3 regions of the Mycolicibacterium cosmeticum genome follow, and region 3 is predicted to be linked to each of the others. Evidence: predicted binding sites of a transcription regulator. Region 3 holds the regulator's gene; each other region holds the start of a gene.
The links. The regulator LexA, encoded in region 3, represses DNA repair genes until DNA is damaged. The targets are predictions, from matches to a motif close to CGAACANNTGTTCG.

Region 1: a site for LexA is predicted at 1,522-1,535, ahead of BN977_RS01660 (HNH endonuclease signature motif containing protein). Genes of this name have one in related genera too.
Region 2: a site for LexA is predicted at 2,096-2,109, ahead of cofD (2-phospho-L-lactate transferase). Genes of this name have one in related genera too.

What each region holds. Positions count from the first base shown of each region.
Region 1 covers NZ_CCBB010000001.1:330,262-334,422, reverse strand. The annotation lists gene BN977_RS01670 (amidase) at 1-1,252, shown strand, start outside; gene BN977_RS01665 (ribosomal protein L7/L12) at 1,236-1,499, shown strand; gene BN977_RS01660 (HNH endonuclease signature motif containing protein) at 1,680-3,077, shown strand; gene BN977_RS01655 (DNA-deoxyinosine glycosylase) at 3,149-3,637, opposite strand; gene BN977_RS01650 (adenylate/guanylate cyclase domain-containing protein) at 3,672-4,161, shown strand, end outside.
Region 2 covers NZ_CCBB010000003.1:1,065,380-1,069,540, reverse strand. The annotation lists gene BN977_RS24315 (metallopeptidase family protein) at 1-422, shown strand, start outside; gene BN977_RS24310 (IS481 family transposase) at 529-1,524, shown strand; gene BN977_RS33155 (WhiB family transcriptional regulator) at 1,582-1,833, opposite strand; gene cofD (2-phospho-L-lactate transferase) at 2,314-3,321, shown strand; gene BN977_RS24295 (coenzyme F420-0:L-glutamate ligase) at 3,318-4,161, shown strand, end outside.
Region 3 covers NZ_CCBB010000003.1:1,817,423-1,821,583, forward strand. The annotation lists gene BN977_RS27990 (LGFP repeat-containing protein) at 1-1,432, shown strand, start outside; gene lexA (transcriptional repressor LexA) at 1,440-2,114, opposite strand; gene BN977_RS28000 (LysM peptidoglycan-binding domain-containing protein) at 2,363-2,905, shown strand; gene nrdR (transcriptional regulator NrdR) at 2,980-3,444, shown strand; gene BN977_RS28010 (PhzF family protein) at 3,461-4,161, opposite strand, start outside.

The sequences.
Region 1 (4,161 bases), on a different contig from region 3:
CGAATCGGCGCGGGCCGAAGCGGCCGCGGCACAGGCCCGGCTGGCCGCGGGCGAGCGGCTGCCGCTGCTCGGGGTGCCCGTCGCGATCAAGGACGACACCGATATCGCCGGCCAGGTGACCACCTACGGCAGCAGCGCGCACGGCCCCGCGGTGGCCGCCGATGCCGAGGTGGTGCGTCGGCTGCGCGCGGCGGGTGCGGTGATCCTGGGCAAGACGGCGGTGCCGGAGATGATGATCTGGCCGTTCACCGAGACACTCACCTACGGCGCGACGCGCAACCCGTGGAATCGCGACTTCGCCCCCGGCGGCAGCAGCGGCGGCAGCGGTGCGGCCGTCGCCGCGGGCCTCGCGTCGATCGCGCTGGGGTCCGACGGGATGGGGTCGATCCGGATACCGTCCACGTGGTGTGGACTGTTCGGGATCAAGCCGCAACGGGATCGGGTGCCGACGGCGCCGCACGAGAATTCGTGGTGCGGACTGGTGGCGAACGGGCCGCTCGCACGCACGGTCGAGGATGCCGCACTGTTCCTCGATGTCACCGCGCCCGGACATGATTTCGTGGCCGCGGCGACGCGGCCGCCGGGCCGGTTGCGGATCGCGGTGAGCCGCAAGGTGCCGCCGCTGGTGACCGCGCGGGTGGGTGCCCCGCAGCAGGCGGCGGTGACCGACGCCGCCGCCGTGCTGCGGGAATTGGGGCATCACGTCGTCGAGCGGGACCCGGATTATCCGCTCGGTTCGGTGTACGGACACGCGTTGCCGCGGTACTTCCGTGGCGTGTACGACGACGTTCGCGCGCTGCCGCACCCGGACCGGCTCGATTCCCGGACAAGGGCTTTCGCCCGTATCGGTGGGCTGATCCCGCAGCGTCGGATGGAGTCCGTCCTGGCGGCCGAACCGGCCATCGCAGCGCGCGTGCTGTCCATTTTCGACGAGGTCGACGTCGTCATCACGCCGGGGGCGGCCACCGGGCCGTCCCGCATCGGTGCCTACCAGCGCCGGGGCGCGATCTCCACGCTGGCCCGGGTGGCCGGCCGGGTGCCGTTCCAGGCCATGTGCAATGTCACCGGACAACCCGCCGCGGTGGTGCCGTGGGGCCTGGACGGGGATGGGATCCCGATGTCGATCCAGTTGATGGGCCGGCCGTTCGACGAGGCGACCCTGTTGTCGTTGAGCGCGCAACTCGAGACGGCGCGGCCCTGGGCGAATCGGCGGCCGCCGGTGCACACTGTGCCCCATGGGTCTATTCGGTAGCGCGGGTGCGGACGATGTCCAGCGGCGGGTCGAGGAACTCGAACGCCGGGTGGCCGCACTGGAACGGGCGATGGGTGCCGCGGTGCCGCCGTCGCGACCGGTGGGGGAGCCCAACGAAACCTGGGCCAGCGTGACGGTGCGCAATCTGGTGTTGCAGGGCAAGAAGATCGAAGCCATCAAGGTGTTCCGGGACGAGACCGGGTTGAGCCTGCGGGAGGCGAAGGACATCGTGGAGCGGCTGGGCTGAGGTGCGGGCGGTGGTGCGCGCCTGAACAGCTGAACGCGGTGCCGCACCATATGCCCGATGCCCGCCTCCGAGCGACTTTTCAGCGACAACCGAAACCTGTTGCAGGCGTGCGGTTGTGGATAAATCCGTGATTGTGGATAACCCCGGCAGATGTCGGTGGTTCGTACTAGTGTTCGATGCATGGAGGTCGTGGTCGATCTGATCGCGGTGGTCGACACACTGTCGGGCGCCTCCTTCGACGACGCCTCGATCACCGAGCTGCTGGACATCCAGACCGCGTTGGAACAGCTGTACCGCCGGATTCCGGCGGTACAGCATCGGGTGATGGCCGCGCTCAAAGCCCAAGCGGGCCCGGCTGAGCTGGGGGCGCGCAGCTGGGCCGATGCGTTGGGTATCCGGCTGCGCCTGTCGAACAAGGAAGCCCACCGGCGGCTGACCGAAGGGGAGCTGCTCGCCCCGCGCCGCACCGTGACCGGGGAACCACTGGATCCGGTGTATCCGGCAACCTCGGCCGCCCAAGCCCGGGGTGACATCACGGCTGAACACATCCGGATCATCACGAAGACTCTGAAGAAACTCCCGGCAGGGGTGGACGAGCCGACCCGCGCCGACGCGGAGGCGCAGCTGGCCGCCTACGCCACGGCCCACGACCCCGACACCCTGCGTCGGCTGGCCAAACACCTGCTGGAGGTCGTCGACCCCGACGGTCCCGAACCCAACGACGATGACGCCGCCGCACGCCGCGAGGATCGTCGCAGCTTCGTGCTGGGCCCCCAAGACGAGGATGGCAACAGCGATTTCCACGGCACCATCACCCCGGAAGGCCGGGCCTACCTGGAACCGATGCTGGGCAAGCTGGCCGGTCCGGGGATGTGCAATCCCGAGGACGAGATCCCGTGTACAAAGGGCACCCCGTCGCAGGAGGCGATCGATGCCGACACCCGGACGCTGGGGCAGCGTCAGCATGACGCGCTGGTCACCGTGGCGCGCAACGCGCTGGCATCGGGGGAGTTGGGGCAGCACAACGGGTTGCCGGTGACGGTGGTGCTCGGAGCCAAGATGGCCGAATTCGAGGAGGTCACCGGGCAGGCGGTCACCGCGGGTGGGTCTCGGGTGCCGATGCGCGATGTCCTTCGGATGGCCGCCCACGCGTGGTGGTGTTTGGCGGTGTTCGACGACGTGACCGGGCAGCCATTGCATTTCGGGCGGACCCGGCGCTGCGCCAGCCCGGACCAGCGTCTGGTGTTGACCTATCGGCAGCGCGGGTGCACGTTCCCGGGCTGCCGGGTGCCCGCCTACGGCTGCCAGGCCCACCACGCGAAGAGCGACTTCGCCCGCGACGGGCAGACCGACATCGAGGAACTCGTGCTGGCCTGCGGCCCGCACAACCGACTCGTCGGCGATGGTGGCTGGACCACCGTCATCGGCGACGACGGTTCCGTCGAATGGATCCCGCCCCCGGCCCTGGACACCGGCCAGGCCCGCACCAACACCTACCACCACCCCGAAGTCATCATGGGCGACAAGAACCCCGGCCGGACGCCCAGACCGGACGCACCGCCGGGAACGGCCGCGTGATCGGCCCGCCTCGACCTCAGCCTTGATCCGGTTGAGGATGGCGGTGACCCGAAGCCGGCATCGGCGCGATCCTAATCGGCCAGGGCTGTTCGCCAAGCGGCCAATTTGTCGGCGTAGCGCATGGTCTGGGCCGGGCTGGTGGACGGCAGTCGCTGCGCGGGGATGTCCGGAGTGCCGACCAGGCGCCGGTAATTCGTCTCGGCGGCCGCCCCGTTGAACACCATCCGTTCGATCGTCGGGTGGCGGTCGAGGAACGTGGCGAAGTCGTTGGGCACCATGCTCTCGGGTCGCACCGCGGAGTCGAGACTGCCCTGGCGCACACACGACCGCAGCACATCCCACACCGCGATGCCGTGGTCCAGCAGCGCCGCGACCCGTGCTGGGTAGGCCGCCGCCACGTCGAAGCCGACGACCTCCGCGGTGATCCGCCAGAACGCGTTGCGCGGGTTGCCGTAATACTCGCCGGAGGCCAGTGACATCACGCTGGGCATGTTGCCGCAGATCAGCAGCCGGGCGCCGGGCCCGATCAACGGCGGGAGCCCGAGCAGCACGTCGGTCATTCCACTGACTGTCGCATACCGCTACCTTGGCGTCGTGGACTCCCCAGATTTCGCCGACCTGCTCGACGGCCTCGAGGGCGAGGCGCGCGCGGAGCGGGCCGAGTTGATCCCCTGGCTGTTGGAGCGGGGCATCACCGTCGAACAGATCCGGGATTCGTACGCGCCGCTGCTGTTGGTGTCCCGTCGCGCGCTCGGCGACGACGGCAGGCTGGTCTCGGCACGGCAGATCAGCCAGACGTACGGCGTGGATCCGGATCTGGTCGGCCACATCCAACGGGCCATCGGGGTGCCGCAGTCCGACGACCCGGACGCACCCGTGCATCCCGCCGTCGACGCCGAGATGTTCACCTACGTCAAGCAGTTCGTCGACCTGGGCTTCGACGAGGAACGGATCGTCGCGGTGGTCCGGGTGATCGCCGACGGGTTGGCCAAAACCGCTGAGGCGCTGCGGTTCACGGCCCTGTCGGCGATGATCTCCGCGGGCGGCACCACCGAACTCGACATCGCGAAATCCTCGGAGGCGC
Region 2 (4,161 bases), 750 kb from region 3:
TGCGCGGGCCGCTGCTGCCGCCGACGGTGCCGGGCTGGCGCAGTCGGGCCGAGCGTTTCGACATGGCGGTGCTGGAGGCCTACGAACCGATCGAGCGCCGCTGGCATGACCGGGTGGCCACCCTCGACGTCGCGGTCGACGAGATCCCGCGGATCGCCCCCAAGGATCCCGACAGCGTGCAGTGGCCACCGGAGGTGGTCGCCGACGGTCCGATCGCCCTGGCCCGGCTGATCCCGGCCGGCGTGGATGTCCGCGGGAATTCCACCCGTGCGCGAATTGTGTTGTTCCGCAAGCCGATCGAACGCCGCGCCAAGGACGCCGACGATCTGTCGGATCTTTTGCATGAGGTATTGGTGGCGCAGGTGGCCACCTATCTGGGTGTCGAACCGTCGGTCATCGACCCGTCGATCGAAGACGACTAGCTGTACTGACCACAGAGGTTGGTAACGGCGTGGTGAGGTGACAACAAGAAGACCTCCGAGTGGAGTGCGAGCTGTCTAGGAACGCTCACCGATCTCGGAGGTCTTCATGTCCCACCGTAATGCGCCCCTGTCCGAAACTGGACGGCTGCGACTGGCTCGTTGTGTCGTTGAGGAGGGTTGGCCCCTTCGACGTGCTGCTGAACGGTTCCAGGTGGCTGTCACCACCGCCAGTCGGTGGGCCGGACGCTACCGTGAGTTCGGCGAGGCCGGTATGAGTGATCGCAGCTCACGACCGCATCGCAGCCCGACGCAAACACCCACACGTACCGAACGGCGCATCGTCAAGGTGCGTGTCATCCGGCGGTGGGGGCCGGCGCGGATCGCGTATCTGCTGGGTCTGAATGTCTCCACAGTGCACCGTGTTCTGACCCGCTACGGGTTGTCCAAACTCCGGTGGCTGGACCGTCCGACCGGCCGAGTCATCCGTCGGATGGAGTCGGCTTTTCCCGGCGACCTGGTTCACATCGATGTCAAGAAACTTGGCAAGATCCCCGCTGGCGGGGGCTGGCGCAAGCTCGGCTTGACGACAGGCAAGAAGAACTCGCGGGCTGATCGCAGCACCGGCCTGCTCGACAAGTACCGGCGCCCGGCGCGGGGCTATCACTTCCTGCACACCGCAATCGATGCTCACTCCCGGCTGGCTTACAGCGAACTGCTCGCCGATGAGCGCAAAGATACCGCTGCCGAGTTCTGGATCCGCGCAAACGCCTGGTTCATGGAGTGCGGTATCAATGTCAGGAATGTGCTGACAGACAACGGATCCTGTTACCGCTCGCATCCTTTCCGGGATGCACTCGCCGTCACCAACATCAGCCACCGCAGAACTCGCCCCTACCGACCCCAGACCAACGGCAAGGTCGAGCGCTTTCACCGCACCCTGGCCGACGAATGGGCCTACGCCCGGCTCTACACCACCGACGCAGAACGCTGCGAAGAGTTCCCCCGCTGGCTCCACACCTACAATCACCATCGCGGCCACACCGCGCTCGGCGGCCAACCACCCGCCACCCGCGTACCTAACCTCTCAGGTCAGTACAACTAGCCACCTACTGGCCACCTACGCAGAACGGCTCGGCCGGGAGGCCGAGCCGTTCTTGCGTCAGATGATGCCGCGCTTGAGGCGGCGTCTCTCCCTCTCGGACAACCCACCCCAGATACCGAATCGCTCATCGTTGGCCAGCGCGTACTCCAGGCAGCGATCACGAACCTCGCATCCCTGGCAGATGCGCTTCGCCTCGCGGGTGGAGCCGCCCTTTTCGGGGAAGAAGGCCTCAGGGTCGGTCTGCGCGCACAGGGCACGCTCCTGCCACTGATCGTCCTCTTCGTCGGCCGCGACCGCGTCGAAGTCCATCCGTTCCGGTACCAAACTCAATTGCGGGCGTCCGGTCACCTCGAACGGCACCGAACCGGTAGTGGTGTGCGGTTCGTTGTCCACTGAACCGAGCTGCCGGTCGTCGAACCGGAGCACGCGGTCGAAATTGACCTGCTCAAAAGACATGTTCCGCCTCCTCACCTGATTAATAGTCCCCATATTGGAGCTCTACGGAGCTCCACTCCCGCCATCACTATTGTGGTGTAAGGCCATCCCCGATACGCTCACTGTCGAACACCTTCGAACAAGTGATCGAATCTCGGTCTGCGACACCGGAACCGGGGTCAACCGCGAAATGACACTGATGTGATTAGACACTTGTTAGCTGCCAGGGTCAAGCGGTGGAAGGCATTTTCATACCATCTCGTGACATAGATCCGGCGTGTCCATGCACCGGCGTGTTCGCCACACCCGCCGCGATGTCGGCCACACAGGGCCGCTGGCCTAGGGTCTGAAGGCGTGAAAGTCACCGTTTTGGTCGGCGGCGTGGGTGGCGCCCGGTTCCTTCTCGGCGTGCAGCATCTGCTCGGGTTGGGCCAGTTTGCCAGCCACGGCGGGCCGTCCCCGGCCGGCCATGAGACGCCCGAGCACGAGCTGACCGCCGTGGTCAACGTCGGCGACGACGCGTGGATGTTCGGTGTGCGGATCTGCCCGGACCTGGATACCTGCATGTACACCCTGGGTGGCGGAATCGACCCCGAACGCGGCTGGGGCCACCGCGACGAAACCTGGCACGCCAAGGAGGAACTCGCAGCCTACGGCGTACAGCCCGACTGGTTCGGCCTGGGCGACCGCGATCTGGCCACCCACCTGGTGCGCACCCAGATGCTGCGCGCCGGTTATCCGCTGTCCCAGGTGACCGAGGCGTTGTGCGACCGGTGGCAACCCGGCGCCAGGTTGCTGCCCGTCACCGACGATCGCAGCGAAACGCATGTCGTGGTCACCGATCCAGAGGGCGAACGCCGGGCCATCCACTTCCAGGAGTGGTGGGTGCGCTACCGCGCGCAGATCCCCACCCAGAGCTTCGCCTTCGTGGGGTCCGACAAGGCAACCGCGGCACCGGGTGTGCTCGACGCCATCGCCGGGGCCGATGTCGTGCTGCTGGCGCCGTCCAACCCGGTGGTGAGCATCGGGACCATCCTGGCCGTCCCCGGTATCCGGGGGGCGCTACGGTCCACCCCGGCCCCGGTGATCGGGTACTCCCCCATCGTCGCCGGAAAACCGTTGCGCGGGATGGCCGACGAATGCCTGCGGGTGATCGGCGTCGAATCCTCGTCGCAGGGCGTCGGTGAGCACTTCGGCGCCCGCAGCGGCACCGGCATCCTGGACGGCTGGCTGATCGACCGGGGTGACACCGCCGACATCGACGGCGTGCAGGTGCAGCAGGCGCCGCTGCTGATGACCGATCCGGCCGCCACCGCCGAGATGGTGCGCGCCGGCATCCGTTTGGCAGGCTTGACGCTGTGACATCGGCGCACACCGGCAACGACCACGGCACCGACCACGGCACCTCAGCGGCGATCGAGATCATCCCCGTCCACGGCCTCGGTGAATTCCGGCCTGGCGACGACGTTTCGGCGGCCATCGCCGCCGCCGCCGACTGGCTGCGCGATGACGACGTCGTCGTGGTCACCAGCAAGGTGCTGTCCAAGGCCGAAGGGCGCATCGTCGCCGCACCGGCGGACCCCGAGCAGCGGGACGCTCTGCGCCGCAAACTCATCGACGACGAGGCGGTCCGCGTGCTGGCCCGCAAGGGCCGCACCCTGATCACCGAGAACGCGTTCGGGCTGATCCAGGCCGCCGCCGGCGTGGACGGATCCAATGTCGACGCCGCCGAACTCGCGCTCCTGCCGGTGGATCCGGACCGCAGCGCCGCGGCGGTGCGCGACGGGCTGGTGCGCCGGCTCGGCGTCCGGGTCGGCGTGGTGGTCACCGACACCATGGGCCGGGCCTGGCGCAACGGCCAGACCGATGTCGCGATCGGCGCGGCCGGCCTGCGGGTGCTGCACGGATACGGCGGCTCGCACGACGCTTTCGGCAACGAACTGATCGTCACCGAGATCGCGGTCGCCGACGAACTGGCCGCCGCCGCCGATCTGGTGAAGGGCAAGCTGACCGGCATCCCGGTGGCCGTGGTGCGCGGCCTGACCCTGCACGACGACGGCTCCGGCGGCCGCACCCTGGTGCGCAACGGCGAGGACGACCTGTTCTGGCTGGGCACCGCCGAGGCGATCGCGTTGGGCCGCAGCCAAGCCCAGCTGCTGCGCCGCTCCATCCGCCGATTCGCGCCCGACCCCGTCGACCCGG
Region 3 (4,161 bases):
GATCGCCGCGGCGCGCCGCGCGGCCGGTGGTGCGCTCGGCCCGCTGGGTGCCCCGGACGGCGGGCAGTACGCGATCGGCTCCGACGGCGTCGGCCAGAACTTCGCCGGCGGCAAGATCTTCTACAGCCCGGCCACCGGTGCCAATGTGGTGACCGGGCAGGTGCTGGCCAAATACGAGAGCGTCGGTGGCCCGACCGGCGACCTGGGATTCCCGACGGCCAGCGAGGCCGACGGGGGACTGGCGCCGGCCAGCCGTTTCGTGCCCTTCGCCGCCGCGGACCAACCCGTCATCTTCTGGACGCCCGACTTCGGTGCGGTGATCGTGCGCGGGGCGATGAACGCCGCCTGGCAGAAACTCGGCGGGGCGACCGGCGAATTGGGCGCCCCCAAGAGCGACCAAACCGAGAACGGTGACGTCATCAGCCAGCAGTTCAGCGGCGGCAGCATCTCCTGGAATCGGGCGACGCACACCTTCACCACCGAACCCGCGAACCTGCAGTCGCAGCTGGCCGGACTCGAGGTGCCCGGCGCGGATGCGCCGAAGGCACCGGCCGCCGAGCCCACCGGTGACAACGGCAACAAGTGGTACACGTGGAGCTGGTGGTGGCTGCTGGGCCTGATCCCGCTGCTGGCGTTGATCGGCCTGATCGTGGTGGCGGTGCTGCGCAATCGGCGTTCCCGCGCCGACCAGTTCGCCGGCGAGCACTACGACGAGTACGAGTCCGGTTACCACGAGGGTTACGAGCACGCCGGTTATGACGGTGCCGGATATGACCAGGCCGATTTCGACAGGGCCGGTCGCGACCCGGCCGGATTCGATGAGGCCGGGTTCGATGAGGCTGGGTTCGATGAGGCCGGCTACGACTCGCACGAGCCCGACGACTACGAGAGCGGCCCGGCCGGCTTCGGCCAGGAACCCGGTGGATATTCGCCGCAGAGCCCGTGGGCGCTGTCGGTGCCCCGAGCCGGAGACGCCCCCGACGCCCCCGACACCGACGACGATGGCGATGACGCCGACTTCGTCGACACGGCGCCGACGCGTATCGAATCCGACGTCCCGGCCGAGGCCCCGGAGGAAGCCGCCGCAGAACCCACCGCAGAACCGGCGGCCGACACCGACAGCGAACCGCCGACGACGGGAGTGAGCCTGGTGGGGGGTCTGCCGCCCATTCCGCGCTCCACCTATGAACCCGATTTCCCCAGCGGGCGGCACGCGGCCATCCAGATCGAGGAGCCGGACCCGGCGCGCACCTCGGTGCGGCCGGCCGGCAGTGATCCGTTCCGCGCACCCGACGGCTACCTGGTCAAGGCCGATACCGGCACCGGCCTGTACTGGACTCCGGGAACGCCCGGTTACGACCAGACGCCGGCCGAGATCTGGTTCGCCAGTGAGGAATTCGCCGTGACGAACGGATTCGTCCGGGCCGACTGAGGGCCCGTCAGATCTTGCGGATGACGGTCACAACCTTGCCCAGCACGACCGCGTCGTTGCCGGGGATGGGGTCGAACGCCGGGTTGTGCGGCATCAGCCAGACCTGACCGCGCGTCCGCTTGAAGGTCTTGACGGTGGCCTCACCGTCGATCATGGCTGCGACGATATCGCCGTTGTCGGCGACGTTCTGTTGCCGGACCACCACCCAGTCGCCGTCGCAGATGGCGGCGTCCACCATCGACTCGCCGACCACCTTCAGCAGGAACAGCGAGCCCTCGCCGACCAGTTCGCGCGGCAGCGGGAAGACATCCTCGACGGCCTCCTCGGCCAGGATCGGCCCGCCGGCCGCGATCCGGCCCAACACCGGCACGAAGGTGGGCTCGGGCAGGGCATCGGAACCGGCGACATCGGTGGCAACGATCGGGGTCACCGCGTCGTCGGCGCCGCGGACGTCCACCGCGCGCGGGCGGTTGGGATCGCGGCGCAGGTAGCCCTTGCGTTCCAGGGTGCGCAGCTGGTGTGCCACCGATGACGTGGACGTCAGACCGACCGCGTCCCCGATCTCGCGGATGCTGGGCGGATACCCGCGACTGGTGACCGACGCGCGGATGACCTCGAGGATCGTGCGCTGCCGCTCGGTGAGGCCCGACCGCGGTTCAGGGGTGTCGGTGTGCTCGCTCATGGCGCCGAATCTAGTCGCACCGCCTACATTAATCAAACATGTGTTCGAGGCGTGTCGGCATCGGCGCCGGTCTGTGGCCCTTGTTGCTGAAGTGACCTGTGCGACCTGTGTGACATCTCAGACTTGTCGGTGGGTGCCTTTATCGTTTGCAACAGTTCGATCACATGTTCTACCGATCGAACACCTGATCGACTATCTTCGAACACAAGAGCGAACGACCGGCAGGAAACCCCAGGAAAGGCGAAACGATGACCGTCATGGACACCCGATTCGGCACCGAATTCGATGATGCGTTCGATCCCCGCTTCGATTCTGCGTTCGAGGACCGTGAGTTCGGCCGGGCCCGGGTGGCGGTCCGCCGGCCCGCCCCAGCCGAGGTGTGGCCGCTGCCGCGTGACGTCGTCGTGCGCCGCCGCCGGCCCCAGGTGCGTCGGCCGGCAGGGGCGGCGTTCGGTTACCGGGGCACCGGCGTGCTGATGTCGCGGGCGTCGCGCCGCCGACGCCCGATCACCCCGGTCACCACGGTGGTGCTGGCATTGATCGCCGCGGCGATCACGGTATGGCTGGGTCTGGTCGCCCAGGTGGGTGGCGGCGTCGGCGACACCGCGGTGCAGGTGCCCACCCGGCTCTCGGTCGTCCAGGTCGAGGCAGGGGAGACGCTGCAGCACGTCGCGCAGCGGGTGGCGCCCGACGCGCCGGTGAACTCCGTGGTGGACCGCATCAAGGAGCTCAACAAGCTGGACTCGAGCTCGGTGCTGGCCGGCCAGACCCTCATTGCGCCGATCGGCTGAGCTGCCCGAGCGTGGTGCAGGTAGGCTCGGAGGCGTTCGATCTGGTCGACATGCGGCACGGCGAAGGAGCGGTGATGCACTGTCCGTTCTGCCGCCACCCGGATTCCCGTGTCGTCGATTCCCGTGAGACCGACGAGGGCCAGGCCATCCGCCGCCGGCGTTCGTGCCCGGAATGCGGCCGCCGCTTCACCACCGTGGAGACCGCCGTGCTGGCCGTGGTGAAACGCAGCGGGGTCACCGAACCGTTCAGCCGCGAGAAGGTCATCAAGGGCGTGCGCCGCGCCTGCCAGGGCCGCCAGGTCGACGACGACGCACTCAATCTGCTGGCCCAACAGGTGGAGGACGCCGTCCGGGCCGCGGGCTCACCCGAAATTCCCAGCCACGAGGTCGGACTGGCCATCCTCGGACCGCTACGCGAGCTCGACGAGGTGGCCTACCTGAGGTTCGCCTCGGTATACCGGTCGTTCAGCTCGGCCGAAGACTTCGAGCGCGAGATCGCCGAACTGCGCGCTCACCGCCGGGTGAGCAGCCCCGGCTGACCATCCACCTGTTCCGTCAGTCCAGCAGCGTATTGCCGTCGTGCACGACGCGCCCGCCGACCTTCACCCAGCCCTGCGGATCCCACCAGGTGTCGATCAGTGACCCCTTGCCCTGGATGATGTGCAGATCCCGGCTGAGATAGTCGGTCATGCGGACCGCCGCCGCGCCGGTCGCCTCATCCTCGACGATGCCCAGATTCGGGGCGAACATCCGCGACCGCAGCTCGCCGGGCGCGGCGTCGGTCCACGCCCAGATGTAGTGCTCGGCATCGCCGGTGTAGTCGGCCGGGTCGGCCGCCAGCACGTCGTCGACCGACGCCAGGTCGTAGATCGCGAACTCGGGCGCCCATTCGGCCCGCGCGCTGATCACGGTGAGGTCCGCGCCGGCGTCGTCGGTGCGGTACTCGACCTGCACCAGCCCGGCCGGCACCTGCAGGGTCCGGACCGGGATGCCGCGTGCGCGCAGCCACCACGCCGCGCCGACGGTCGGATGCCCGGCGAACGGGAGTTCGACGGCGGGGGTGAAGATGTGCGCGCTCGCCGTCGTCGCGCCCGGGGCGGGCACGTCGATGAAAATTGTTTCGCTGTAGCCCAATTCGGTGGCCACCCGCTGCCGGTCGGCCGGGTCGACGGCCGCGGCGTCGACCACGCCGAGCGGATTGCCGAACTCGCCTTCGGGATTGGTGAACACTCGCAGCACGCTCACGTCGACCGCCA